2 regions of the Jeotgalibaca sp. A122 genome follow, and region 1 is predicted to be linked to the other one. Evidence: a T-box and tRNA genes for the amino acid it is inferred to sense, from the RefSeq annotation. Region 1 holds a T-box; the other holds one or more tRNA genes.
What was found. The T-box of region 1 lies ahead of leuS (leucine--tRNA ligase). A T-box ahead of a tRNA ligase gene usually reads a tRNA of that ligase, here a tRNA-Leu.
Positions count from the first base shown of each region.

Region 2: it encodes a tRNA-Leu, which carries the amino acid that the T-box ahead of leuS (leucine--tRNA ligase) is inferred to sense. The anticodon was not compared.

Region 1 covers NZ_JBQPRB010000012.1:28,319-43,820, reverse strand. The annotation lists gene ACTU7M_RS10595 (LysM peptidoglycan-binding domain-containing protein) at 1-1,603, shown strand, start outside; T-box leader at 1,651-1,846, shown strand; gene leuS (leucine--tRNA ligase) at 1,912-4,326, shown strand; gene lepA (translation elongation factor 4) at 4,443-6,269, shown strand; gene ACTU7M_RS10580 (SDR family oxidoreductase) at 6,365-7,129, shown strand; gene ACTU7M_RS10575 (DUF1538 domain-containing protein) at 7,235-8,737, shown strand; gene ACTU7M_RS10570 (hypothetical protein) at 8,730-9,734, shown strand; gene ACTU7M_RS10565 (formate--tetrahydrofolate ligase) at 9,819-11,492, shown strand; gene ACTU7M_RS10560 (ABC-F family ATP-binding cassette domain-containing protein) at 11,561-13,447, shown strand; gene ACTU7M_RS10555 (thymidylate synthase) at 13,472-14,419, shown strand; gene ACTU7M_RS10550 (dihydrofolate reductase) at 14,436-14,906, shown strand; gene trhA (PAQR family membrane homeostasis protein TrhA) at 14,944-15,502, opposite strand, start outside.
Region 2 covers NZ_JBQPRB010000002.1:75,402-90,903, forward strand. The annotation lists gene ACTU7M_RS03005 (chromate transporter) at 1-327, shown strand, start outside; gene ACTU7M_RS03010 (dihydrolipoamide dehydrogenase) at 338-871, shown strand; gene gorA (glutathione-disulfide reductase) at 883-2,232, shown strand; gene ACTU7M_RS03020 (LPXTG cell wall anchor domain-containing protein) at 2,368-2,484, opposite strand; gene ACTU7M_RS03025 (cation-translocating P-type ATPase) at 2,662-5,325, opposite strand; gene ACTU7M_RS03030 (NCS2 family permease) at 5,601-7,064, opposite strand; gene ACTU7M_RS03035 (metallophosphoesterase family protein) at 7,302-8,042, shown strand; gene ACTU7M_RS03040 (Tex family protein) at 8,060-10,222, shown strand; gene ACTU7M_RS03045 (type 1 glutamine amidotransferase domain-containing protein) at 10,285-10,803, shown strand; gene ACTU7M_RS03050 (SprT family protein) at 10,873-11,325, shown strand; gene ACTU7M_RS03055 (hypothetical protein) at 11,344-11,541, shown strand; tRNA gene ACTU7M_RS03060 (tRNA-Leu) at 11,719-11,801, opposite strand; gene thiT (energy-coupled thiamine transporter ThiT) at 11,891-12,466, opposite strand; TPP riboswitch at 12,537-12,639, opposite strand; gene ACTU7M_RS03070 (hypothetical protein) at 12,698-13,006, opposite strand; gene ACTU7M_RS03075 (NAD-dependent epimerase/dehydratase family protein) at 13,095-13,883, opposite strand; gene ACTU7M_RS03080 (threonine/serine ThrE exporter family protein) at 14,028-14,798, shown strand; gene ACTU7M_RS03085 (threonine/serine exporter family protein) at 14,795-15,244, shown strand; gene ACTU7M_RS03090 (YrrS family protein) at 15,316-15,502, shown strand, end outside.

The sequences.
Region 1 (15,502 bases):
TCGTAAATATCCTTCATATGCAGAATCATTGGAAGATTATGCGCAATTATTACGAAACGGAACAAATTGGGACCCCATGTATTATAGCGGAGCCTGGAAAAGTAATGCTGCAACTTATCAGGATGCGACTCAGTATTTGACTGGGCGTTATGCGACAGATACTGCATATGCAAGTAAATTAAATCGCATTATTGAGTCCAATGGGCTGGCAACATATGACACGCCATCCACGGCAGTTGAAACCGCACCTGTCCAACCAGTTACACCAGCGCCGACTGGTAGTTATGTTGTTCAATCAGGTGATACATTGTACGGAATTGCTCGTAATCATGGAATTTCAGTTGTTCAATTGATGGAATGGAACCAATTAAACAGCGCCACTATTTTTCCGGGTATGTCTTTGAAAGTAAGCACAGTCCCAGCTCCAACTCCAGTTACCGATACTAAAACTGAAACGCAAACACCAACAACGCCTGCACCAACTAACGGTGGAACATATACAGTTAAATCAGGGGATTCTTTATGGAAAATAAGTCAGGCATATAATGTGACTGTAGCGCAGCTGAAAAATTGGAATGGATTGAAGAGTGATTTTATCCATCCGGGACAAGGACTTAAAGTTTCCAATCAAGCAACGTCGACTAAACCGGCGACTGGGCAAGAAACAGTCAAACCTATAGTTAGTGGGTCAGATTATACCGTGAAAAAAGGTGACACACTTTTCCAAATTGCAAGTAACTTGGGGGTAACTGTCGCTGAACTAAAATCAGTGAACAACTTACAATCAGATGTGATTTATCCTGGCCAACAATTGAAAGCTACGAAAATAAATACTATTCCAGCAACGCAGGATAATGTGCCTGCCCCTAAAGAAGAAAAAAGCAAACAATCCTATACAGTTCAAAAGGGTGACTCTTTATTCAAGATTGCTTCTCAGTTTGGAGTGACCGTGGCAGAATTGAAGAAGACAAACAATTTATCAACGGATATTATCTATCCAGGACAAACTTTAGTTACCGGTAAAACGACCACTACAGTTACTGAAACGGATAATAAGACTGTAACGCCCGTGACGCCGCCTGTTCAAAAAGAAACAACGACTTCCAGTTACACGGTTAAAAATGGAGATACCCTTTATAAAATTGCTTCTCAACTGGAATTGACTGTCTCACAGTTAAAAAGTGTCAATCAGTTAAGTTCAGACATCATTTATCCAGGTCAAGTACTGTTTTCTAATAAAGCTACCGTTGTGGAGCAGCAACCCGTGGAAACTGCAGTAAGTGGACAAAACTATACGGTTAAACAGGGAGATACTTTATATAAAGTAGCCACAAATGCCGGCGTCAGTGTTGCACAAATAAAAGAGTGGAACAATCTATCTTCCGATATTATTTTTGTAGGACAAGGCTTGGTGTTGAAGGCTAATACCCCAGTAATAGAAAAAGCTGAGAAGGCAGTTTCGACAACCAGTTATGCAGTTAAATCTGGAGATACACTTTATACTATCGCTCGCATCAACGGTATCTCTGTAACACAACTGATGGAATGGAACGATATTACGAGCAATACAATCTATCCAGGCCAAAATCTACGGGTCAAGTAAGGGTTCTTGAAAATACCTGCTTCATCTGCTAAAATAAGGCAAATAATAAAAAAACTGTGAATAGGATTAGTAGGAGATTGATTCCTGTAGAGAGTGCATGGACGGTGAAAATGCATGGATGACATTTTTGAACTCACCTATAAGTTGTAATGCTGAATTTTTTGAGTAAGCATTACCGTCTCGTCGCGTTATTGGCATGAAGAGAACTAATTATAGGTGGTACCACGAAAATTCGTCCTATAGACTTTCCAAAGGGGGAAGTCTATAGGTTTTTTTATTGAGAAAATGATCACTAAAGGAGAATAGTCATGTCTTATAATCACAATACGATTGAAAAAAAATGGCAAAAATATTGGGAGGCTAATGAAACATTCAAAACGGAACAGCCCTCAGAAAAACCAAAATACTATATTTTGGATATGTTTCCTTATCCTTCTGGACAGGGTTTGCATGTAGGGCATCCTGAAGGCTACACTGCCACAGATATTGTCGCTCGGATGAAACGTGCGCAAGGTTTTAATGTTCTTCATCCAATGGGATGGGATGCATTTGGTTTGCCAGCGGAACAATATGCATTGGATACAGGAAATGATCCTGCCGAGTTTACAGCGCATAATATCAAAACGTTCAAACGTCAAATTCAATCACTAGGTTTCAGTTATGATTGGAATCGTGAAATTAATACGACAGATCCAGATTACTATAAATGGACCCAATGGATTTTTACTAAACTTTATGAAAAAGGTTTGGCTTATGAAGCAGAAGTTTCCGTTAACTGGTGTCCAGCATTGGGAACCGTTTTGGCGAATGAAGAAGTTGTTGATGGCGTGAGCGAACGTGGGGGCCACCCAGTATATCGTAAACCAATGCGTCAATGGATGCTTAAAATTACTGCCTACGCAGAGCGTTTGCTGGAAGATTTGGAACTTGTAGACTGGCCAGATAGCATTAAAGATATGCAACGTAACTGGATTGGACGTTCTGAAGGTTCGAATGTCACATTCAAAATTAAGGACACTGACAAGGAATTCACTGTTTTCACAACACGTCCGGATACATTGTTTGGAGCAACTTATGCGGTCATGGCACCAGAACTACCACTGGTTCAAGAAATTATGAGCCCAGAACAAGCGGCGGAAGTGAAAGCCTATGTTGATTCCATTGCAACAAAAAGTGATTTGGATCGTACAGACTTGGCAAAAGAAAAAACAGGAGTATTTACCGGAGCTTACGCAATCAATCCTGTAAACGGAAAAGAAATGCCTATCTGGATTTCTGATTATGTTCTATCTACTTATGGTACTGGAGCGATTATGGCTGTTCCCGCACATGACCAACGTGACTATGAATTTGCAACAAAATTCGGATTGGAAATCATTGCGGTTTTGGAAGGTGGCAATGTTTCTGAACAAGCATTTGTAGGTGATGGTCCACATATCAACTCTGAATTTTTGAATGGATTGGATAAAGAAACGGCAATTAGCCAAATGAATGAATGGTTAGTAAAAGAAGGCGTAGGGGAATCCGTAGTTTCTTACCGTCTGCGTGACTGGCTATTTGCCCGTCAACGTTATTGGGGTGAGCCAATTCCTGTTATTCACTGGGAAGATGGAACAACGACAACTGTTCCTGAAGAAGAATTGCCATTGCTACTTCCAAAAACGGATAAAATCAAGCCAAGTGGTACGGGGGAATCTCCGTTGGCAAACATTTCTGATTGGGTTAATGTCACCGATCCAGAAACAGGTTTGAAAGGTCGTCGTGATACAAATACGATGCCTCAATGGGCAGGTAGCTCATGGTACTTCTTGCGTTTCATGGACCCACACAACGAAGAGGCGTTGGTTGGAGAAGATGCGATGGAATACTGGCAAAATGTTGATTTGTATATTGGTGGAGCAGAGCACGCGGTACTTCACTTGTTGTACGCGCGTTTCTGGCATAAATTCCTTTATGACCTAGGCATCGTAAAAACAAAAGAACCCTTCCAAAAATTGTTCAACCAAGGGATGATTCTGGGTGAAAACAACGAAAAAATGTCTAAATCTAAAGGGAACGTAGTAAATCCTGATGATATCGTGGAAGCATATGGTGCAGATACGTTACGTCTATATGAAATGTTTATGGGACCACTGGATGCAAGTACAGCTTGGAGCGAAAAAGGGATTGAAGCAAGCCGTCGTTTCCTGGATCGGGCATGGCGTTTAATCATCGATGAAGAAGGCAATGTTCGTGACCGCATTACTAAAGTGAACCGTGGCGAACTGGATAAGGTTTACCACCAAACCATTAAAAAAGTAACGGAAGACTATGAACAATTGCACTTTAATACTGCCATTTCACAAATGATGATTTTTGTTAACGAAGCAAACAAAGTAGATGCTTTACCGATTGAATATATCGAAGGGTTTGTTCAAGTTCTGGCACCAATTGCACCACATATGACGGAAGAAATCTGGAAGAAATTGGGGCACACAACGAGTGTAACAAAAGCTGATTGGCCGACTTATGACGAAAAGTACTTGGTTGAAGATGAGGTTGAAGTTGTATTTCAGGTAAATGGTAAAGTGAAAGCACGCCGCAACGTTCCAGCAGCTGCCTCAAAAGAAGAGCTGACAGGTATTGCATTGGCTGACGAGAAAGTGAAAGAAGCAATTGATGGAAAACAAGTCCGGAAAGTTATCGCTGTTCCCGGTAAACTTGTAAATATCGTTGCTAACTAATTTTTTCAAGGAGCTACTACCCTATATTTTTGGTAGTAGCTCTTTGTTAGCTTGTTACTTTCTCGTAGTCTTGGTATAATTTTAGAATAATAGGTTTCCAGAAAGTGAGCAAATATATGAATTTAGAGCAGATGAAAGAAAGACAAAAGAAGATAAGGAACTTTTCCATTATCGCTCATATCGACCATGGGAAGTCCACATTGGCAGACCGGATTCTGCAACAAACCCACACAGTAGCAGAACGGGAAATGCAGGCACAATTATTGGACTCCATGGATTTGGAACGTGAGCGCGGAATTACAATTAAATTGAATGCCGTAGAACTTACATACAAGGCCAAAGATGGTGAGGAATATATTTTCCACTTGATTGATACGCCTGGGCACGTCGACTTTACATATGAAGTTTCCCGTAGTTTGGCGGCGTGTGAAGGGGCAGTCCTTGTTGTGGATGCGGCCCAAGGTGTTGAAGCACAAACGTTGGCAAATGTTTATTTAGCTATCGACAATGATTTAGAGATTGTGCCGGTTATCAACAAAATTGATTTACCTGCTGCAGACCCTGAACGCGTCAGAACGGAAATTGAAGATGTTGTCGGTATTGATGCGAGTGAAGCAGTCCTTGCTAGTGCAAAAGCAGGTATCGGTATTTCTGAATTACTAGAAGAAATCGTCCATAAAATCCCAGCTCCTAAAGGGGATTTGGAAGAACCACTACAAGCACTTATTTTTGACTCAGCCTATGATTCGTATCGTGGGGTAGTATTGAATATCCGAGTTGAGAATGGTATTTTACGTCCTGGTGATAAGATTCGCATGATGGCAAGTGGCAAAGAATATGATGTTACTGAAGTCGGAATCTTTTCTCCAAAACCTATCAAACGTGACTATCTAATGGTTGGAGATGTAGGGTATGTAACGGCCAGCATCAAGAACATCCAGGATGCTCGGGTTGGGGATACCGTAACGTTGGCCAACAATCCAACTAAAGAAGCTTTGGAAGGTTACCGCAAATTAAATCCGATGGTTTATTGTGGTATTTATCCTGTTGATTCTTCTGACTTCAACGACTTAAGAGAAGCGTTGGAAAAACTACAATTAAATGACGCATCCTTGCAATTCGAACCAGAATCCTCGCAAGCACTTGGATTCGGTTTCCGGACAGGATTTTTGGGAATGTTGCATATGGATGTAATTCAGGAACGGATTGAGCGTGAATTCGGATTGGATATCATTACAACTGCACCATCAGTTATCTATCACATCCAAAAAACCGATGGGACGACTCTTTCTATCGATAACCCATCTGAATTACCAGATGCAACGGAAGTAGAAACAATTGAAGAGCCGTATGTGAAGGCAACAATTATGGTACCTAATGATTATGTTGGTGCGGTAATGGAAATTGCACAAAAAAAACGTGGGAATTTTATGACGATGGATTACTTGGATGATACTCGAGTTAATGTTGTTTATGAAATTCCATTGGCAGAAATAATCTTTGATTTCTTTGATACGTTAAAATCAAGTACAAAAGGTTATGCGTCTTTGGACTATGAACTGATTGGCTATAAGCCAAGTAGATTAGTGAAGATGGATATTCTTTTAAATGGCGAACAGGTTGACGCCTTGAGCTCGATTATTCACCGTGACTTTGCTTTTAGTCGTGGCCGTGCCATTACAGAGAAATTACGTGAATTAATCCCGCGTCAACAATTTGAGGTGCCTATTCAAGCAGCAATCGGGCATAAAATTCTGGCTCGTACAACCATCAAAGCCTTACGTAAAAACGTTTTGGCAAAATGTTATGGTGGTGACGTTTCACGTAAACGTAAATTGTTGGAGAAGCAAAAAGCAGGTAAGAAACGGATGAAACAAGTTGGATCCGTTGAAGTGCCACAAGAAGCGTTTATGGCTGTTCTTAAGTTGGACGAAGATAAGTAAATCCAGGCAGCTCAAACTTGAATATCTAAACTTTTATAACTAAGATTAAAGCATCTCAACGAGGTGCTTTAATCTTTTTTTTAGGAGGTAAACAGATGAAAAAAGCAGTTGTATTAACAGGTGGCGCAAACGGCATTGGTCGTGCAATCGTAGAATGTCTGCACACGAATGTCGATTTATTTGTAATAGATAGAGATGAAGCAGCTGGTAAAGCTTTAGAAGGAAAACTTTCCGATCCGCATCTTCATTTTATGTATGGCGATTTAGCCAAGGAAGCAGACTTAAAGCGATTTATCTCATTAATAAAAAGTGAGACTGAAATTATTCATGGAATCATCCATAATGCTGCTATTGACAAAGGTGGTCTGAAGAGTGATGCGAGCTACGCGGATTTTATGGAAACATTTCAAGTCAATGTTGGTTCAGCCTACTATTTAGTAAAACACCTGCAAGATTATTTTTCGGATGACATGAGTATTATCCTCCTCTCTTCTACGCGTCATTCTCAAAGTATGGAAAATAATGAAACGTATGCAACATCTAAAGGAGCGATTCTGTCATTGGCACACGCTTTGGCAAATAGTTTAAAGACGAGAGCTCGGGTTAATGCTATAAGTCCCGGCTGGATTGACGTCTCTTCTTTACAGTACCAAAGTGAATCATTTCCACTTTCTCAAAGTGACCATTTACAGCATCCCGTAGGACGGGTAGGAAAACCGACTGATATAGTGTCCATGGTAGAATTCTTGTTGGATGATCAGAAATCAGGCTTTATAACAGGGCAAGAATTTATCGTTGATGGTGGGATGAAAACCCAAATGATTTATCATGATGAATTTGGATGGCGCTATTCTCCTTAAGACCATCACCGCTATAAAATAACAATATTGAATGTCAATCTTTAGACGAAAAGTTGAAAATATGTTATACTTCTAGGGTGAAATTTTCGAAGGGAGTAGGTTAAATTGAACGCGTTAACAGAAAAGTTTAGAGAGGTATCACTTTCAATTATTCCAATCATCGTTTCGATTTTGTTGTTACATTTCTTTGTAGTGCCGATTGAATCTGAAATAATTTATCGGTTTATTATTGGATCTGTTCTTATAATGATTGGTATGCCTTTATTTCTTAGAGGTGTCGATATAAGTATCGAAAAAATAGGAGAAGACATGAGTCAGGCGCTTATTCAAACGAATAAGATGAAAATTGTTATGATCGGAAGTTTTCTATTTGGCTTTATCATTTCTGTAGCCGAACCAGATTTACATATATTAGCGCAACAAGTAAGTGCTGTTACTAATAATGCCATTCCTCAAATGACATTAGTGATCGTCGTTTCACTGGGAATTGGTTTAATGATAGCTTTAGGGATGTATCGTATTTTAAAGAGCGTCCCCTTGAATAGATTTATAGCAGTTATCTATGGCATTATTTTTATTTTGGCTCTTTTTAATTCCGGTGATTTTTTAGCCATCGCTTTTGATGCATCGGGATCTACTACCGGATCGATTACCGTTCCTTTCATGTTGGCACTGGCAGGTGGAGCATCTGCTATCACAAGGAGTGGTCTTGAAGAAGACACGGACAGCTTTGGTTTGTTGGGTATTGCCTCAACCGGGGCCATATTGGGAATACTAGTAATGGGAATTGTAAGTCCGGACAGCAATTTATCAGGAGAAATCCCTGTTGAGACGATTCAGTCCACAGGAGTGTGGGGCGCTTTTATCGAGCAACTACCGATAACAACTCGTGATTCCTTACTATCATTAATTCCTGTCCTGATTCTCTTTTACATTTTAAATGCCGTTAGCTTAAAGAAAAGCAAACGCCAAATGATTCGTATTAATATCGGATTAGTCTATACCATCATTGGTTTGATTTTATTCTTGACTGGTGTCAATGCTGGTTTCATGGATGCCAGCCGTAGTGTTGGGTTTCTGTTGTCTGAAACAAAAGGTAATTTATGGGTCATTGCGGTTGGAATTATCTTTGGTGTTCTTACCATACCGGCAGAACCATCCGTCCATGTTTTGACGAACCAAATTGAAGAAGAAACAGCGGGGGCTATCAAAGCCAGAACAGTAATGTTTAGCTTGGCGCTAGGCGTTGGGTTAGCGGTTGGGTTATCCATTTTAAGAATTATTATTCCTTCTCTACAGTTATGGCACATCCTTTTGCCAGGCCTCATTATCGCAATTGTATTGTCATTTGTTGTTCCAGATATTTTTGTAGGTATAGCATTTGATTCGGGCGGTGTTGCAGCGGGAACGATGACTGCTACATTTATACTGCCATTTGCCCAGGGTGTTGCGGAATCCAACCCATCTGCCAACGTTTTAACAGATGGTTTTGGTGTTATTGCGCTTGTGGCTATGACACCATTGGTAACGGTCCAGGCATTAGGATTATTATACCGTCTCCGCACTAAGAACGATGCTCGCTTAGGAAAGGAAGATATATATGAATAATCACTTAGATGGTAATTATAGCTTGTTAGCGGTCATTGTGAACCGAACGAAAGCACAACGTATTATTCAATTTGCAAAATCACTTGGAATCAAAAGATATACGAGTTTACACGGTCGGGGTACCATTCCAAGTGCAATCCTTCAGATGTTGGAATTGGGGGAAGTAAGCAAGGAAATTCTTTTGTTTATTGTTCCGACTATAAAAGAAAAAGAACACATCCAATCTTTTAATGAAAAGTTCAATTTCGACAAACGTAATAGTGGCATCATATTCTCTGTTACCTTGTCACATTGTCTTGGTATCACGCATAAAGCACCGGAAATCCAACTTGAAGATACGAAACTAACATCCGGTGTGGTTGGTGTCTGTATTGTAGTCAATAAAGGAATTGGCGAAGAAATCGTTGAACTCACAAACGATGATGCTTATTTTGGGGGAACCATCCTGCCTGCACATGGCTCAGCGGATTATTCCCGCAAAATATTTAATTTGGCTACCCAAGATGAAAAAGAGACTGTTTTGATGCTCGTTCCGGCGAGTAAAGTTTCAGAATTAAAGCAAAAACTGTCTAACAATCTAAACCTTCAAAAAGCTAATTCGGGAATCTTATTTACTTTCGATGTTAATGAAATTCATGGTTTATTTAAAAATAGATTAGTGGAATCAGGCACAAATTATGAGAATTCCGGTGATCAATATGATGCAATCTGGGCGATCGTTCCTTCTGGGAAAGATGCGGCCGTGATTGCTTCGGCTGAAAAAGGTGGCTCAACGGGAGGCACTATCTTCCATGCCAGAGGTTCCCATGTTGTGGAACACAGGCTGTTTATTAATGACATTGAACCAGAGAAGGAACTTGTTATGATGATAGCAAAAAGAGAAAAATCCTATTCCATCAGTAAGAGTATAAACGAAGAATTCCGATTGGATGACCCAGGAACGGGTGTATTGTTCGTGTTTCCTATAGGAAACACGACGGGGTTATTTGTCGAATAGTCGTATTTTGCCTCAAACTGGGTATACCCGGTTTGAGTTTTTTTTGTTAAGATATAGGAAAATACTCACTTGGAGGATGCAATGATGAAAACAGACATTCAAATCGCACAAGAAAATGTAATGGTACCGATTGTGGAAGTTGCTGAAAAAATTAATCTAGACCCTGATGATTTAAAATTATATGGTAAATATAAAGCTAAGATTGACTGGGGCGCCATCGAAAAATTAAAAGATGAACAAGATGGCAAGTTAATTTTGGTGACAGCAATCAATCCTACGCCTGCAGGCGAAGGTAAATCGACTGTGACGGTGGGCTTGGGTGACGCACTAGCTTTAGCGGGCAAAAAAAGTATGATTGCTTTACGCGAACCTTCAATGGGCCCAACGATGGGTATGAAGGGTGGGGCTGCTGGAGGTGGTTTTGCCCAAGTTCAGCCTATGGAAGAAATAAATTTACATTTTACTGGGGATATGCACGCTATTACCGCCACCAACAATGCATTGTCTGCCTTCATTGATAATCACATCCAACAAGGAAACGAACTTGATATTGATACGAGAAGGATTACTTGGAAACGTGTTATGGATGTGAATGACCGAGCTTTGAGAAATATCGTTGTAGGATTGGGTGGTCCTACAAATGGTGTGCCACGTGAAGATGGTTTCGATATCACTGTAGCCAGTGAAATCATGGCTATTTTGTGTCTTGCGACTTCAATGGAGGATTTGAAGCATCGTTTAGGGAATATCGTTTTTGGATATAATCGTACGAGAGAACCACTAACCGTTCGTGATTTGAAAATGGAAGGTGCACTGACACTCATCTTAAAAGACGCATTGGAGCCTAATTTGGTTCAAACACTTTACCATACTCCAGCATTCGTGCATGGTGGACCTTTCGCCAATATTGCCCATGGCTGCAACAGTGTCATTGCAACGAAAACGGCCTTGAAACTAGCTGACTATGTGGTAACCGAGGCCGGTTTTGGAGCGGACTTGGGGGCAGAGAAATTCCTCGATATCAAGGTGCCCGTTTTAGGAAAAGCCCCGGATGCCGTTGTCATCGTCGCGACGATACGCTCCCTAAAAATGCATGGTGGCATTAAAGTTGCTGATTTGAAAGACACGGTAGACCCATCCGCAGTGGAAAAAGGCTTCTCTAATTTAGAAAAGCATATCAGTAACATGAAGAAATATGGCTTGCCTGTCATTGTTGCCGTTAATGCCTTCACCCAGGATACTGCGGAGGAAATTGCTGTGGTACAAGAAGGATGTAAACGTCTTGGTGTAATTTGTAAAATTGCAGATGTATGGGGTAAAGGTCCTGAAGGAGGCTTGGAATTAGCACAGGCCGTGATAGAGGCGACTGATAATGCAAGCCAATTCACGCCTTTATATGATGCACCAAACACAACCATTGAAGAAAAAATTAATCAGGTTATTAAAGAGATTTACGGTGGAAACGAAGCCATCTTTAGTCCAAAAGCACGTCAACAAATGAAGCAATTCAATACACATGGTTGGAGCCATTTACCAATCTGTATGGCGAAAACACAATATTCTTTATCAGATAACCCTAAAAAATTGGCTCGTCCCGAAAATTTTGCGATCACGATTAGGGAATTTGTACCAAAAATTGGTGCTGGCTTCATTGTCGCTCTGACCGGTGACATATTGACGATGCCAGGCTTGCCTAAGAAACCGGCAGCCTTAAATATGGATGTCCTGGAGGATGGAACCGTAGTTGGATTGTTCTAAAGTCCAAGGTGCGATATACTGTAGGATGGAAATACAGTAATTGATAGAAATTGAGGGTTGACCTAAATATGAAAGATTTGAAAGCAATTGGATTATCTAAATCCCACGGTATAAAGCAACTATTTGAAAATATCTCCTTCACAATCCGTGAGGGAGAGTATGTAGGACTGATTGGTCAGAATGGTAGTGGAAAAAGTTCTTTAATGCGTATTATTGCCGAATTAGACACTCCTGATGAAGGCAAAATTGAAAAAGCAAATGACTATCGTATTAACTATTTACCACAAGAACCAGTTTTCGATGAATCAAAAACCATTTTTCAAACGGTCTTTTCCAGCGACGTCCCCTTGATCAAGACTGTTCGCCACTATGAAGAAGCACTGGCACGTCTAACCGCTGTCAGCGATAATGTCAGCAATCAAGAAGCCTATTCCCGTGCTGAACAAGAGATGAATACGAATGACGCCTGGCAGGCAGAAGTCCAATTCAAAACGATACTGAATAAATTGGGACTTGAGAATCTCGAACAAAAAATTGGTGAGCTTTCTGGTGGGCAACGTAAACGTGTCGGTTTAGCACAGGTTCTGATGCAGGCGCCTGACTTACTTCTCTTGGATGAGCCTACCAACCACTTAGATGTGGATGCTATTGTATGGTTGGAAAAATATTTGGCTCAGTATAAGGGTTCTTTATTATTAGTAACCCATGACCGTTATTTCCTTGAGCGTGTTACAAATCAGATGTTGGAATTAAAGAATGGCGAAATTGAGAGCTATTCAGGGAATTATGCTACTTATTTAGAGCAAAAGGCCGAACGTGAGGCCATTCAGCAAAAAATGACTGAAAAACAAGCTAAATTATATAAGAGTGAACTTGCCTGGATGCGTAAAGGCGCCAAAGCTCGGACGACAAAACAACAAGCACGTATTCATCGTTTTGAAGATTTGGAAAAAGATGTTAAAGGATCGAACGTTGATGATCAACAGTTGGAAATCAATTTTGACAGCTCCCGTCTGGGCAAGCGTGTTTTCCAATTGGAGGATATCACGTTAAAAGCTGGAGAAAAAATTGTGCTTGAGCATTTCAATCATATTTTCCAGGCTAGCGATCGCATCGGTATTGTAGGTAAAAACGGCTCAGGGAAAACGACATTCCTGAAAATGCTGGCTGGTGAAGTTGAACCTGAATCGGGCATACTCACAATAGGTGAGACCGTTAAAATCGGATATTACCGTCAAATTATGGAACCATTCCCTGAAGACAAACGTGTCATTAATTACTTACAGGAAGTTGCAGAAGAAGCGAAAATAGCCGATGGTACGCGGGTTAGTGTAACGGAATTGCTTGAAACCTTCTTATTTCCGCGTGAAATGCATGGAAGTTTGATTCGCACTTTGTCGGGTGGGGAAAGACGTCGTTTGTATTTGTTGAAATTACTGATGAATCAACCCAATGTCTTGCTTTTTGATGAACCGACAAATGATTTGGATATAGAAACACTGACCGTTTTGGAAGACTATTTGACAAGTTTCCAGGGCGCAGCTTTAGTCGTATCCCATGACCGTTATTTCCTGGATAAAGTAGTCGACAATCTACTCATCGTAGATGGCATGAATGGTCCTTTCTTGTATTTTGGAAACATGACTGAGTATTTAGAAGTTGAAGCTGAACTCAATCAACCTTCTCAATCTAAATTGGAATCGGTAAAACCAAAAATAACTGAATCAAAAGAAAAAGTTAAGTTAACTTACAGTGAACAGTTAGAATGGGCAGGAATCGAAGAAGAATTAATGCTCTTGGAAGAAGATATTACGGACATGAAAGAAAAAATGCTGGAAAATGCATCAGACTTTATCAAACTCGGTGAACTACAAAGCGAAGTAGAAAAAAAAGAAGCATTATTAGCTGCCAAGTGGGAACGATATGAGTATTTGAGCCAATTTGTTTCCGAATAAATATGAAAGTAAGGAGGATTGAAGATGACAAAACAATATCTTGAGCTAGCACAAAAAATACTGGATGAAGGGGTCGAGAAATCAGATCGAACCGGAACCGGCACAAAGAGCATTTTTGGCTATCAGATGCGTTTTGATTTGCAAAAGGGATTCCCGCTTCTGACAACTAAAAAAACCGCATTTGGGCTGATTAAAAGCGAATTACTGTGGTTTTTAAAAGGGGACACCAATATCCGTTACTTACTGGAAAACAATAATCACATTTGGGATGAATGGGCCTTTGAACGTTATAGTAAATCAACTGATTACCAAGGGCCTGATATGACTGATTTTGGTAGACGAGCAGTACAGGATGAAGCGTTTAATGAAGTTTATCAAGAACAGTTATCCGCGTTCAGGGAGAAAGTTTTAACTGATGATATCTTTTCTGAAAAATATGGCGAGCTGGGGAATATATACGGTTCGCAATGGCGTCATTGGAAAACAACGCAAGGGGAGACCATTGATCAAATCAAGGACGTTATTAAAATGATTAAAACAACTCCGGATTCTAGGCGCTTAATTGTGTCAGCCTGGAATCCAGAAGACGTTCCAAATATGGCTTTACCACCTTGCCATACTTTATTCCAATTTTTTGTTGCTGATGGTAAATTGAGTTGCCAGCTGTATCAACGGAGTGCGGATGTATTTTTAGGGGTTCCTTTTAATATTGCCAGTTATGCTTTGTTAACGCATCTTATTGCGAATGAGACAGGCTTAAAAGTGGGAGAATTCATCCATACTTTTGGGGATGCACATCTTTACTTAAACCATATGGACCAAATTAAAGAGCAACTTTCTCGCGAAGTATATGAATTACCTGAACTGGTTATTAAAAATCCAGAAAAATCCATCTTTGACATGGAGAAAGATGATATTGTCGTCAAAGGATATAAGAGTCATCCAAGGATTAAAGCGCCGATAGCGGTATAGGAAAGTAGGGGTATAAATGTACATACTGGTTTGGGCTGAAGATGATGCAGGGGCGATTGGTAAAAATGGCAAACTGCCATGGCACCTTCCAAATGATTTAAAATTTTTTAAAACCACAACAAATGGACAAACCATTGTCATGGGTCGCAAAACTTTTGAAAGCATGGGGAACCGTCCGTTACCAAATCGTAAAAATTATGTGTTGACACGCCAAAATGATTACGAAGCACCGGGTGCGGTTGTGATAAACCGTTTGAATGATTTACCCGATGAGGACATTTATGTAATTGGTGGAAGCGAGATATACAAAAAATTCCTTCCGGAAGCCGATGTACTTATACGAACAAAAATAAGTGGTACTTTCGATGGTGATACTTTTTTTCCTGAAGTAAATTGGGATGAATGGGAATTAGTTGAAGAAACAGAAGGAACCGTTGACGAAAAGAATAAATACGCCCATCGTTTTCAAACATTCAAAAGAAAATAAAAAAACCGGAAAATCTTTTACAGATTTTCCGGTTTTTTTAGACGTAAAGTAATACTGTGAAATAGTGGAAGGCAGCCCCTGCAAGAACAAAAAGATGCCAAATGACATGCATGAATTTGAATCGTTTAATACTATAGAATATAGTACCCAAACTATAGGCTAAACCACCTAATATCATCAAGGTTAATCCACTTGTTCCTAAATATGCACTAATTGGTTTAATTAAGAATATTGCGAGCCAACCCATCATTAAATACAAAATAGTCGATAGCTTGTTATATTTTCCCACGAAAAACACTTTAAGGACTACCCCAACCAAGGCAATCCCCCAAACTGAAATAAATAATACTTTCGCCTGGGTTCCTTCCAGTGCTATTAAACAAAAGGGGGTGTAGCTCCCAGCAATCAACAGATAGATAGCAGCATGATCGATATAGTGAAAAATGTTTTTGAATCGGGTAAAACTAAAGCTATGATAGAGTGTGGATGCAAGAAATAACAGGATCATGGATATGCCATAAACGAGGTAGGCAGTCAAATGGATGCCATCACCCGATTGTATCCCTTTAGCAACCAAAAATACTAACGCGACAATA
Region 2 (15,502 bases), on a different contig from region 1:
GGCGTCGTGGCCCCCTCTGTAATCATTGCTCTGATTCTGGCAAAAATGTATTATAAATACCGAAATGTTGATACTATGCAAGGAATTCTTGCCGGTTTACGCCCAGCCGTAGTTGCTTTGATAGGATCTGCGGGAGCCACATTATTGGTGGCAGCGTTATTTCAAACAGAAGGCATTCAGATGGGGAATTTCAATATTAATTTAATCGCAATTTTAATGCTGGTCATTGCTTTTGTTGCGTTGCGTAAATATAAAGTAGACGCCATGCTAGTCATCTTCATATGCGGTATCACAACAGTTCTGTTATCCTTTATAGGAATAATGTAGGGGGAATTTGATGGGCCAATTACCGACAAAATGGACAGGTTTACCGCCTGCACGATTCATGAAATATAAAGGGTGGATAAACCGGAATAAACCTGGTATTTGTGGAACTTACTGTGCTTCAGTTCTACTGCATGATGCAATTTATCAGAAAACAAAAAAATCACTTCCAAAACAAGTGCTACTAGATGGGATGAAGGCAGTTGTGGATGATTTGTTACCTTACCGTGGCACTTTTTTTTGGGATCTTGCCCATGGTTTAAGGCGCATGCTTAGCCATACCAAAATTTGGCATGTGCGTATGGGGATTTTGAATGAAAGAATTATTCCCCGAATTTTAGGCAGTGATAATCCGCGACCCGTTATAGTCGGCACTACCAAATACTTAAATAGTAACTATAATAATCACTGGTTGGTTGTTTATGGTTATGGTTATAATGAAAAAGGAAAGCTGTATTTTCGTGGTTATGATAATCACGGTCGTTATAAAGCGATCGTTCCAGCTTCGCAGACAATCTGTTGTGTGTGGCTGGATGAACGTGAATAGGAGGAATATAAGTGAGAGAATTTGATTTTATTGCAATTGGTGGGGGAAGTGGTGGTATAGCTACGATGAACCGCGCTGCTGAGTATGGGGCAAAAACAGCTGTTATTGAAAACAATTTATTAGGTGGAACATGTGTTAATATTGGTTGCGTCCCCAAAAAAATCATGTGGTATGCGGCTGAAGTTAAAGATGCAATTATGAAATATGGTCCTGATTACGGATTTACAAGTAGTCATACGGAATTTGATTTCCAAACCCTCTTAAAAAACCGGGAAGCCTACATTGACCGTTCAAGGAATAGTTACCAATCAGGCTTTGAAAGACGAGGAGTAGAAGTGATTGAGGGCTATGCGAAGTTTGTGGACAGCCATACTGTTGAAGTGAACGGTGAACATATTCGCGCAAAGCATATTTTAATAGCTACGGGCGCAAGGCCCGTGTACCCGGATATACCTGGAAAAGAACTAGGGGAGACTTCTGATGATTTCTTTGCTTGGGAAGAGTTACCTAAAAAAGTAGCAGTAGTCGGTGCTGGTTATATTGCGGTTGAATTGGCGGGAGTAATGCAAACCTTGGGAGTAGACGTCCATTTGTTCACACGCTACGAGGGTCCATTGCGTTTGTATGATGAGGCAATCGTAAATGTCCTGGTTGAGGAAATGAAGAAGAATGGCCCGAGCTTACATACGTTTTCTGTTCCGAAAGAAGTTACTAAGAATTCTGATGGAACTTTAAAGTTGAGTTTTGAAAACGGCAATGCAGATAATTTTGATAAAATCATTTGGGCAGTTGGTAGAGAAGCAAATGTTGATGGAATTAATCTCGATGTGGCTGGTGTTCGTGTTAATCAAGCAGGTTTCATCCAAGTTGATGGTTACCAGAATACAAGCGCAGAAAATATTTATGCAGTGGGGGATGCGACTGGGAATAAGATGCTGACCCCGGTAGCTATCGCTGCAGGGAGAAGGTTATCCGAGCGTCTGTTCAATAATAAACCGAATGAGAAGTTGAATTATGACAATATTCCAACCGTTATATTTAGTCATCCGCCAATTGGTACGGTGGGTCTAAGTGAAGAAGAGGCAATTGCAAAACATGGCGAAGAGAATATACGAACCTATACCTCAACTTTCGGATCGATGTATACGGCTGTAACTGCTCATCGTCAAACTGTAAAAATGAAACTCGTTTGCCAAGGGCCAGATGAAAAAGTAATCGGGTTACACGGAATTGGTTTTGGAGTTGATGAGATGATCCAGGGATTTGCAGTGGCGATAAAAATGGGGGCCACTAAGGAAGATTTCGACAATACGGTGGCCATTCATCCGACAGGTGCGGAAGAATTTGTTACCATGCGCTAACCGTTATATCAAAAAAACAACCATCTTTTTGTACCCGTTTAAAAAAATAAAGCAGCCTTGAAGGTATGTCCTTCAAGGCTGCTTTTTTAAGGTTTTTTGGACTAGAAATGTCCAGAAATTTTGTTTATTTTAAGTTTAAACAGCTTTTTTCTTAAAGACAACCAACAAAAGCATTGCTCCGGTTATCAAGATTGAGACAAGCAGAAGGCTGTTCCCCTCAATACCGGTATCCGCAACCGCTTCGGTTTCCAAATCAACCTCCTGGGCTCTATAATAAATGGTGTTGGTAGGTATTCTTCTCGGAAATCCCGAAGGGCATTTCCTTCACCAACAACCAGATAAGCAAGAACCATTATAAAAGAGAAAAAATGCTTTAAGCTACAGAAAAAAAGCAGAACGCCGAAGCGTTCTGCTTTTTAGTTTACTTGATTATTTTTTACCCATTCCACGTTGAACAGCTTTAACTAATTCGACAATCGGAACGATTGCGAATGCTGATCCAACAGACACTGCCCATTGTAGGCCAGTCAATTCGGATACACCGAAGAATGTGTTCAAGCCAGGAGTCAAGATAACACCTAGTAACAATACAGCGGATAGGATTGTTGCATATACCAAGGTTTTATTGCTGAATACGCCAACTTGGAAGATAGACTTGTAAACAGACTTAGAGTTATATGCGTGGAACAATTGAATCATACCCAATGTGATAAATGCCATTGTTTCAGCATCCATATGAGCCAAATCACCAGTATGACCCATCATTGGGTTAGTAGAACCCCACCAGTAAACGAATAGAGTGATCGCACCTTCAAGGATACCTTGATAGATAATCGCGCCACCAACACCATTTGAGAAGAAGTTAGAGCTACGTCCACGTGGTTTTTGCTCCATGATATCTTTCTCAGCTTCTTCAAGTCCTAAAGCGATAGCTGGGAATGTATCAGTTACCAAGTTAATCCAAAGAATATGTACAGGTTCCAAGATTGTCCAACCTAGGAATGTAGCAACGAATAGGGAGAATACCTCACCCAAGTTAGCAGATAGCAAGAATTGAACTGCTTTTTGGATGTTAGCAAATACTTTACGTCCTTCTTCAACCGCAACAACGATTGTTTGGAAGTTATCATCAGCAAGAACCATGTCAGAAGCACCCTTAGAAACTTCTGTACCGGTAATACCCATACCAACACCGATGTCAGCTGTCTTCAAGGAAGGAGCATCGTTAACACCGTCACCAGTCATGGAAACAACTTTACCATGATTTTGCCATGCTTTAACAATACGTACTTTATGTTCTGGAGAAACACGAGCATATACAGAATATTTCTCTACATTACGTGCAAACTCTTCATCAGACTGTCCGTTCAATTCAGCACCAGTAAGAACAGCACCTTCTTGTCCTTCTTCAATGATTCCAAGACGAGCAGCGATAGCTTGAGCTGTATCTCTGTGGTCACCAGTAATCATGATAGTACGGATTCCAGCACCTTTAGCAGTTGCAATAGCAGCAGCAGCTTCTGGACGCTCAGGGTCGATCATACCGATCATACCAGCATACGTTAAATCAAACTCAACAGTTTCAGATGACATTGTCGCTGGAACTGTATCAACGAATTTGTAAGCCATAGCAAGAACACGCAATGCTTGAACAGCTAGGCCAGTGTTTGCTTTAAGGATTTCTTCGCGAATAGCGTCTGTCATTGGTTGAATTTCGCCATTCAAGTCAACTGTAGTAGTACGTTTCAATAATTCATCAGGTGCACCTTTTGTAGCGATTAGGTAACGACCATCAGCCAATTGGTGAATAGTAGACATCAATTTACGGTCTGATTCGAAAGGAACTTCAGCAACGCGTGGTTCTTTAGCAAGGTCTGCTTTAAGATCCATACCTTTATCAATACCATATTGAACCATAGCTGTTTCAGTTGGGTCACCGATTAGGTTACCATCACTACTGATTTCAGTATCGTTAGCAAAGTTCATGATTTTCATAACTGGTATATCTAATGCGATAGCTTCATCAGCATCGTGGATTTTACCGTTGTAGAAAACTTTTTCAACAGTCATTTGGTTCATTGTTAATGTACCCGTTTTATCAGAACAGATTACTTCAGTACCACCCAAAGTTTCAACTGCAGGCAATTTACGAACCAAAGCATTTCTCTTAGCCATTTTTTGTGTACCAAGAGCCAAAATGATTGTTGTGATAGCTGGCAGACCTTCAGGAATAGCAGCAACAGCAACAGAGATAGAAGTAAGTAGCATTTCCAACCATGGACGGCCGTTTAACAAACCAACGACGAACATAATTGCAGCAATTACTAAAATCAAAACAGTTAGAGATTTACCAAGTTGATCTTGGTTTTCTTGTAGAGGTGTTTTAGTTTCTTCTGCATTAGCCAACATGTTTGCGATGTGACCAACTTCAGTGTTCATACCAGTTCCCACAACAACACCAGCAGCACGTCCGTAAGTTACGTTTGTACTTGAGAATGTCATGTTTAAGCGGTCACCGATACCAGCGTCAGCATCAACTTCAACTAGCTCTTTTTCTACAGGAACAGATTCACCTGTCAAAGCAGCTTCTTCGATTTTTAGAGAGTTGGATTCAATCAAACGCATGTCAGCAGGGACAACGTCACCAGCTTCAAGCAATACAATATCACCAGGTACGATTTCATCACTACGTACAGTAACTACTTCGCCATCACGTTTAACACGTGCCATAGGAGAAGCCATTTGTCTCAAGGCAGCAATCGCTTCTTCAGCTTTTGCTTCTTGATAAACACCAAGAGCAGCATTTAATACAACAACCATAAGAATAATAAAGGCATCAGAAATTTCCCCTAAAACACCGGAGATTAAAGCAGCTGCTAAAAGTACAACGATCATGAAGTCCTTGAATTGATCCATGAATTTAGCCAGGAGTGATTTTTGTTCTCCCTCCTCTAAAGCATTAGGACCATATTCCTCGACCCGTTTTTTTGCTTCTGCGCTTGTAAGACCTGCTGCAGACGAATCTAATTTAGATAAGACTGTCTGAATGTCTTGAGCGTAGAAAGCTTCGCGTAATTGTTCTTTTGACACAATTTTTCCCCTCTCTTAATTGCATTATTCGTGCAAGATATGAAAAAAGACTCATGCAAACAGGCAAACCTCTTGAAAGAAAGTTTTCCTCATGCATAAGTCTCACTATTTAAGATAACACCAGCAGAATCGTGAAACTTACCCTACTTATTGTTGATGCTACCACAGCCGGAGCTGCTAGTTACTCCCCTATGGAGATATTCGTATCTAACACATACTAGATTATATAGGTTATTTTAAGTGTTTTCAAGCTATAATCCAAAAAATGTTAAATTATCCTAAATAAACGCCATAATAACGTAGTTAACCAAGAATAGTGCTGTCGAACCCCATAGGATAGGGTGTATTTCGCGTGTTTTTCCTAAAGTCACTTTTACAATTACAAAGAAGATAAATCCAGCTGCGATACCAGTTGAAATATTGTACGTTAAGCCCATGAATACTGAAGCAAAAAACGCAGGTATAGCTTCTTCCAAGTCAGTCCAGTTGATGTCCTTGAATGAAGACATCATTAATACACCAACGATAATGAGTGAAGGGGCAGTTGCTGCAGCCGGGACAATGCCAATTAAAGGTGCGAAAAACGCACTAACAATGAATAAACCAGCAACAACGACTGCTGTAAGTCCAGTACGGCCGCCAGAACCAATACCGGCAGCACTCTCCACAAAGGTTGTTGTGTTTGAGGTTCCGAATATTGAACCGAAAATTGTGCCGATGGAATCAGCGAATAATGCTTTATCCATTTTAGAAGAAAACCCTTGACCTTCTTCAAGAGCTTTTTCATCATCATATGAGAAAATACCAGAACGACGTCCAGTTCCGATAAACGTTCCAATAGTATCGAATGTATCTGAAAGGCTAAAAGCAAAAATGGTCATCAGTACTAAAGGTAGACGAGATGCATCAGAGAATAGTGAGAGTAAACCTTCACTCCCGAAAGCCGCACCAAATGTTACACCGAGTTCATCAATAGCTGCCCCTAAAGAGTTAGCTGCCATTACTTCAGAAGAGACTTGAACAACGTTCATTGGAATCCCTACTAAAGTTGTCGCAATAATCCCAATCATGATTGCACCACGGACATTCTTTACCATTAAAACAATTGTTAAAATGACACCAAATAAAGCTAGCAATGCATCTGGCTGGGTAAAGTTAACAAGGGCAGGGACGATTCCACCACCTGTAATAACAGTTCCAACGCCACCTTCATATGCCGCTTGAGCAGCATCATAGGGTGCTCCGTTTATTGAAATCATTGAACTTGCGTCAGATGTGAAATGTAACCAACCAGCATTTTTCAAACCGATATAAGCAATAAAAATACCGATTCCGCCACTGATAGCATGTTGAAGAGATTCTGGAATGGATTTAATAATCATTTTTCTGACTCTTGTTACTGTAATCAAGACATTGACTATCCCACAAAGGAATACCATAGCCAATGCTTGTTGCCATGAGAAGCCCAGTTGGAAAACAACTGTAAATGTAAAGAAAGCATTTAATCCCATACCAGGAGCCAAGGCATAAGGAACATTTGCATACAATCCCATAACTAAAGTACTAATTGCTGCAGAAATAATGGTAGCCAGGAAAACTGCTTGGCTGGGCATACCTGATAAAGCTAAAATGCTTGGATTAACAAAAATGATATATGCCATTGCAAAAAATGTAGTAAATCCCGCTAATATTTCAGTTGAAATGGTAGTCCCGTTTTCTTTCAACTTAAAAAACTTGTCCATGATAAAACTCCTTTAATAAAATTTGTTTTGTGCTGAAAGAATAAATGCGTAAAGTTCCTCTATACATAGCACAGAGGTAATTATAGCGGATAAAAGATATGTATACAATATTAAAATATTAACAATAAAATATCATAATTTGATTAATGTTCGGTTTTTTATCCATTTAATTAAAATGCGCCGTACGAATCCCCTAAATGTGGTAAAATGTAACAAGGAAAGACGGGAGGTGTCGATGTGAAAGAGAAATTATTCGTTATAGGTGATTTACATGGTGAATATGAGATGCTCAAAGAATTATTGAAGAAATGGGATAGAAACGACCAACAACTTTTATTTATAGGTGATTTAGCTGATCGCGGTCCCAACTCCAAATCATGTATTGAATTAGTGCAGTATCTCGTTCAAAATGAAGGAGCCATATGTCTAACAGGCAATCACGAGCAGATATTTTTGAATTTTTTGCGTCACCCCGACAGTTATTTCGGAAACTATCTCATTAACGGTGGAGGGAATACTATTTCTTCCCTATTGCCAGATTTGAAACAGAGTCGCGCTACACCAGAGGAAATAGCTGCTCTAGTTAAAGAACACTATCCAAAGCTAAAAAACTATATTGAAACACTTCCGCTCTATTACGAATGGCATGATTATATCTTTGTGCATGCTGGCGTTGATTTATCTCTTGAAGATTGGAAAAATACCCAGGCATCAGATTTTTACTGGATTCGGGAACCCTTCCATCACGGTTCTAATAAAACCGGAAAAACGATTGTGTTCGGCCATACGCCGACGCCGATACTGCATCAAGACAGTTCAAATTTCAACGTGTGGATGTCAGACAATAAGATTGGCATAGACGGAGGAGCTGTGTACGGAGGCATTCTTCATGGTCTCGTCTTTGATGAGGGTGGTTTAGTGGCACATTATGGTATACAAAAAACAGATGAAACGCTTCAAACGATAAGTTTCAAGTGAAAGGAACTCAAGGTCAAATGGCAGAAAACGAAAAAGTAATTCCTTTATTAAAAAAAGAACTGAAAACATATAAAGGCGGGCAAATAGAAGCAGTATTGAAGTTATTGGCAGATGGCAATACTGTTCCTTTTATAGCGCGTTATCGGAAGGAAATGACTGGTTCTTTGGATGAGGTGCAAATTCGAGAAATCGAAGAACGTCACCACTATCTAACCAATCTGGAAACACGTAAAGAAGAAGTGATTCGAATTATCGAAGAGCAGGGAAAAATGACTCCCGAACTTCTAAAAGAAATTGAATCAGCTGAAAAAATGCAAAAAATTGAAGATTTATACCGTCCTTATAAACAAAAACGTCGAACAAAGGCAGCAATTGCAAAAGAATTAGGATTGGAACCTTTAGCTGAGTGGTTATTGACATTCCCGGTTACGGGCTCAATCTCAACTGAAGCACAAAAGTTTTTATCCCAAGATGTCCCGACAGAAGAAGCGGCCATACAGGGTGCCCATGAAATTATTGCAGAAAAAGTGAGTGATGAACCGATTTTTCGTGAAAAAATTCGTGAATTCACGCGTCGTTTTGGACAAATTGTAAGTACGGTCAAAAACCAAGAAGCAGATGAAAAAGGGATTTTTGAAATGTACTACGAATTTAGCCAAGCCATTAGTTCTGTTCAACCCCACCGCATGCTGGCAATTAACAGAGGGGAAAAAACAGATATTCTTAAAGTGGCTTTTAAGGTAGACACGGATAAAATATATGGCTATCTAGAGTCAAATCTCATCAAAAATAAAAACAGCATCACAGCCTCCTTGGTCAAAGCGGCATATGAAGATAGTTACCAGCGCTTCATCGCCCCCGCCATCGAAAGGGAGATTCGCAATGAATTAACAGAAACTGCTGAAGAGCAAGCCATTTCTGTATTTGGTGAGAACCTTCGTAATTTATTGCTACAGCCGCCAATGAAAGGGAAGGTCGTCATGGGCTTTGATCCAGCTTACCGGACGGGTTGTAAGTTGGCGATTGTTGATGAAACAGGGAAAGTATTGGCGAAAAGCGTCATTTATCCGCATAAACCAGCTTCGCAACAAAAAATGAAAGAAGCTGGTCCTGCATTTAGAAAATTGCTTACAGATTATAATGTAGAAATGGTTGCAATCGGTAACGGTACAGCCAGCCGCGAGTCGGAACTTTTCGTTTCAGAACAAATTAAATTACTGGAGCAAACAATTTATTACGTTATTGTCAATGAAGCAGGTGCGTCTGTTTATTCAGCCAGCGACATTGCGCGCCAGGAATTTCCGGATTTCCAGGTTGAAGAAAGAAGTGCCGTCAGTATTGCGCGTCGTTTGCAAGATCCGTTAGCTGAGTTAGTCAAGATTGATCCGAAATCAGTGGGTGTGGGGCAGTACCAACATGATGTTTCGCAAAAACGTTTAACAGAGAGATTGGACTTTGTCGTTGAAACAGCCGTTAACCAGGTCGGAGTCAATTTGAATACGGCCAGTGCTCCATTACTGCAACACGTCTCCGGTTTAAATAAAACGATTGCCAATAACATTGTTTCCTTCCGTGAAGAAAATGGTGCTTTCACAGGGCGGACCCAACTGAAAAAAGTCCCCCGTTTAGGACCAAAAGCTTTTGAGCAGGCTGCGGGCTTTCTGCGAATTTTGGATGGTAAAAACATTTTGGATAATACCGATATCCACCCGGAAACATATGCAGAAGCTAAAGCAGTTCTGGAATTAGCGGGTCTTACTCTTAAAGAAGTGGGAACGGATAAGGCAAGAGAAGTTTTGGCTAAAATCGATCAAAAAGAAACGATTAATGCGACAGGTTTAGGAAGAGAAACGTTGCATGATATAATCCAAGGACTGACTAAACCAGGCCGTGATTTGCGTGATGATATCTCACAACCTCTTCTTCGCCAAGATGTATTATCTATGGAAGACTTAAAAGAAGGAATGGAATTAGAAGGAACCGTACGGAATGTTGTCGATTTTGGAGCATTTGTTGATATCGGTGTTAAACAGGATGGACTCGTACATATTTCCAAACTAACACATAAATTTGTCAAGCACCCGACTGATGTTGTTGCGGTAGGAGATATTGTCAAAGTTTGGATTGAGTCTGTTGATGTTAAAAAAGGACGAATTGCTCTAACGATGTTAGCCAAATAATTTGTTCCACCTATTGATGTTTGTTAGACTTATACTATCAATAGAAAGGGGATAAATAAGAAATGCCAAAGAAAATTGCTGTACTTGTTACCAATCTATTTGAAGATTCCGAATATACGTCTCCCGTTCAAGCTCTTGAAGAAGCGGGGCATACAACTGTCTCGATCGAACACAAAGCTGGCAATGTTGTCAAAGGAAAAAAAGGCGAAGCTGAAGTCACGATTGATAAAGGGATTGATGAAGTCAATCCAGCCGATTTCGATGCTTTATTAATTCCTGGTGGGTTCTCGCCCGATTCGCTTCGTAAACATGAAAAGTTTTTAGATTTTGTACGCCATTTTGATACCGGGCATAAACCAATCTTTACCATTTGTCATGGTCCACAGTTAATGATAAATGCTGAAGTTGTGAGAGGTAAGAAAATGACATCGGTAAGTCAGGTCGGTATCGATTTGAAAAACGCAGGGGCTATTTGGGAAGATAGCGAGTTAGTTATCGATGAGAGTGGCTTGATTACGAGTCGCACACCCGAAGATTTGCCGGCATTCAATAAAGCGATTGTAAAAGCATTAGAAGAATAAATGAAAGAGTTACGGCAGTCCTGAAATAAGGACTGTCTTTTTCTGGGATTTAGAAAGGCTGAATGAAGCATGAATCAAATGATGTTACAACAACTAGTTGAAGATATTTCCTTAAAATATTTTTCCCGTCCGTTTTTACACCAAGCAACTTTCAACCCACGTTTGAAAACGACCGGGGGGCGCTATCTATTACGTAGTCATAATCTCGATTTCAATAAAAGGGTTTGGGAATTATATGGAAGAGAAGAGTTAATTTCTGTTATAAAGCACGAACTTTGTCATTACCATTTACATTTGGAAGGGAAAGGTTATCGTCATAGGGATCAAGATTTTAAGCAGTTATTAGCTGCGACAGGTGGTAGTCGCTACGTGAAGGATTTACGCTCTGAACTTGAAAAAGAAAAATTGCTTCATTATATGTGTTCAGATTGTGGGCAAATGATCCCAAGGAAAAAGAAAATAAATACCGCTAAATATGTATGTGGACGATGCAAAGGAAAGTTGACTTTGAAAATAATGTGAAACATGGGGATGAAGAGGATGGACTATTCCAAAGAAGAGCTGCTCGAAGCAAAAAGACAAATTGCTTCGATATTACATAAATTGAGGGAAACGTTGAAGACACTAAAAGCGAAAGAAAATAGCGAAAGATACAAATCACAAATTACTTTGGCTAAACGGCGAATAACGGCTTTCGAAATAGCAATAGATTTGATCGAGAAGGAATTAAAGACCTAAGGTAACAAAGAAACCAGGAACAGGTTTTGATAACAGTCTGTACAAGACTCTGTAAAATCCAAATAGTTGTGCATTTTTTTACTTACACTGCAATTTTTTTCTAACAGTTTTGTTTTCGCAAACAATTATTTATACAAAAAAAGCCACCCGATTAGGTGGCTTTAATAATTTATCGTATGCGGCCAAGAGGACTTGAACCTCCACGGGGTTGCCCCCACCAGCCCCTCAAGCTGGCGCGTCTGCCATTCCGCCATGACCGCGCAACTATTTCAGTATAGGTCTGAAAACGATTTTTGTCAACACAAAAAAACGTGTTCCAACGATAGTTTGTTGGAACACGGAAAATTTATTAATAGCCTAGTTTCTTCGTTTTAGGCAGGAATAAAGTAGGCGTGGTGCGAACAATGACCAACAATACAACGACTGTAAAAGTAGCTGTAGCAAAGGCACTGGCACCATTCATAACGATTGAATAAAACCAAGGGCTCCATCCTTCTGGTGCGTATTGCCCCCAGAAATAATAACCAGCGATTGTATGCCAGAAGAATCGAGCTGCGGTTCCGACAACAGAAGCGAGAACTATATATAGGCTAGCGCGAAATTTATCATCTGACTGCATCATTTTTTGTGTTTTGCTGGACCAAATTCCGGCAAACCCACTGAATCCGAATGCAACAAAATATTCAATAAAACCTTGCAGAGGAGTCAGGATGTCTGCATTTGCGACAAAAATATGCATGATTCCCCATAGAAAACTTGCTACCATACCGGGAACAAAGCCACGACGTAGGGCATATAAGATTAGTACAGGCTGGCCAACTGTAATAGTGAAGCTCGGACCAATCTCTAGTGGGACGAACGATAACGCCGTAGCTAAGGCTGCCATTATTGTGGCTTCAATCCAGACATTTAAATTTTTTGACATAAAAAAATCTCCTCCTTATTGTAGAATGGAACTAACCTACTACAAAGGAGGAGAAAACAATTATTAACGTGTTCTCAACTCACACAATCCCTACGCTCGCATTAACGAAACAGGTTCAGAGGGTTAGAATTCTCATTCAATCTCAGCCGTTTCCGGCTCCCCTTTGTGATAAGTGTCCTATTCAATTGTATATAGCTTACCATAGCCGATAAAACAATGCAACACAATCGTTTAATCTGTACTATTTTCTAATGTACGATTAAATTTTTCCTCGAAATTTTTTTTCTTGCGGAAATTGATAATAAAGTCGATGAGGGCACCTGTAAATAACCCGATTCCAAAGCCCCAATTTATTTCATTAAATAAATAACCGATGATCAAGCCAGCGAACATCCCGATTGTTGAGAATGTATACGAATTAACGTGTTCAGTTTGTTTAGTTTCTGTCTCTTTTTTATAATTACCCACAGAAGGGTGGATAATAGATGTTTTCGTTTGGATATTTTTTCGTTGGATGTTAGATCCTTTTTTCTTTGCCAAAAAAATCTCATTCCTTTTCTAATGTATTTATTTGCTAGTATAACAAATAAAGTTGCCTTGCCGCAACGTCAGAAAGGAACCTTCCATCTTATTCTTCGCCCGGTTCCATGTCGACTGAATCTTCTTCCTTGAAATCCAATACACCATCTTGAAGCATTTTGAAGGCATCATCTTTAGGTGTATAGCCAATGTCAAAATGCGCCTGGGAAATATCCATGCGCGGGAAGCGATTGTTCGAGACGCCATTGACCAATAAGAAAGGTTCAGCCAATTCGGCTTCCAGGCAGCAATCGATTAGATGGCACATGTCTCTTTTGGACAAATATATGGCAAGTCCGTCCATATCTGTTACACCGGGTTCAATTTTACTATCAAAACCGCCAATTCTGATTCCAATCGCTTCTTGCTTGGAAGTATAGGCATGGAAACTAGCCAATGCTTCCATGTATACTTTTGAAACACCATATGCATCTGCCGGTTTTGGATAATCTGATGTTTTTACTTGAACATTTTTAGGATATCCCATAATTGCGTGCACGGAGCTGGCAAAAATAATGCGTTTAACGTTGCTTTTTATAGCCGCTTCGAATAAATTATGGGGAACTTTATAATTTAAATCGAGTAAGGTACCGTAAAAATCTGCTTCAGGACTAGGATCACCGGCCAAATGGATAACGTACTCAATATCAGTCAACAAGTCATTCCAATTTTCTGGTTTGACTAAATCGATATCCAAATAAATGAGTCCTTCGAGTAATGTATCAGACAAATTAGTAAATTCGACATCAACTAAAGTTAGTTCATGATTTGGTTTTAAATATTCGGTTAATACGGTCCCTATATTCCCGTTAGCACCAGTAATCAATATTTTAGCCATTTTACATACCTCCTGCACGTTTATAGACTAAATTTATAAATATAGAAATTAAATGTCAATTAAAAGCCATCGAAAATGAAAGAAAGTATTCAACTTTTAGGATATACTACATTCACACATAAAATACCGAGGGGGGACCGAGTAATGCCGAATATGGATTACGAACTTTATATGGATACAGCGGTACTCGCTGGGAAAATAATGCTGGAAAGCAATGCAGAGACGTATCGCGTGGAGGAGACTGTTACACGAATATTGAATCTAACAGAATTAAAAATGATTGATGCCTTGGCGCTTACAACTGGATTGATAGCGACTTTGGATAGTCCGGAGATGGATGCCATAACTGTTGTCAAACGAATCAGTGTGCGCAGTACGAATCTGGGAAATATTACCAGAGTCAATGATATTTCACGTCGTGTGACTAGTGGGGTCATTACAATCGAAGAGGCTTATAAGCAACTGAACGATATTAATGGAAAAACGTATAATGAATTATTTCAATCGATTGCCCTTATCGGGTTTATCCAAGCGATTGCCATTATGTATCAGGGCGGATGGACAGAATTTACAGCTCTCATTCCCATTTCAATAGCTGTTGCTTTTATTCGCTATTATGGTGGCCGTTGGCGTGTAACATCTTTTATTATTGACATGGTCGCAAGTTTCTTTATTGCCCTGCTTACTTATTTTATTGGGACAAGCGTTTCAGTTCCGATTTCTCAAGATATTATGATAATTTCTGCAATTATGCCTTTATTGCCTGGTACGGCCATGACAAACGGGGTGCGGGATATATTCCGAGGAGATTATATGTCCGGAGGGGCAAAAATACTTGAAGCATTCTTAATTGCTGTTTTTGTGGCAATGGGGATTGGTTTTGGATTAGTTTTAGGAGGGAGATTATTCGGATGATTACGATAATTTTTGAATCACTCGTTGCTTTTATTGCCGATGTTTTATTTGCGGTACTGCTGCAGTCTCCTAAACGCTCTCTCTTCCATATCGGTTTAACGGGAGCTCTGGGATGGTTTGTATATTTGATTAGTTTACAGTTTTTTGAAAATGTGGTTGCGACTTTATTGGCAAGTTTGACCATAGCTCTCTTTTCGCAATATTTTGCCCGTATTTTGAAAACACCCACGACTATTTATTTTTTACCTGCATTTTTTCCGCTTGTACCGGGGGAAGGGATTTATCGAGCTGTTTTTTCCTTTATTGAAGGCGATTATAGTAGCGCCACGGTTTATTTAAACGGAGCTCTACTCGTGTCGGGCGCAATTGCTGTTTCCATATTTTTGGTTGATTCGATGTTTAATCTTCAAGCACGCCTGAAAGTAATAAGTTTATCAAAAAAGTAATCATGTTGTAATCAAATTATTAAACGGTAGTAAACTAGTAATGGTAAGATATTCGTTAGGAGGCGAGTTTTTTGTCAGATAAAATACAATCTCGTGCACAGCGAAATAAACACAATAAAAAAAATAATGGTCGTTCTGATTTAGTATTGAAATTATCTATTGGTTTACTTGTTCTTGCTATCTTTATATTACTGCTGGAATTAATTTATCCTGGATCAAACGGGGCAAACGAGAATGATTTAGCCCTTGATTCCAAAC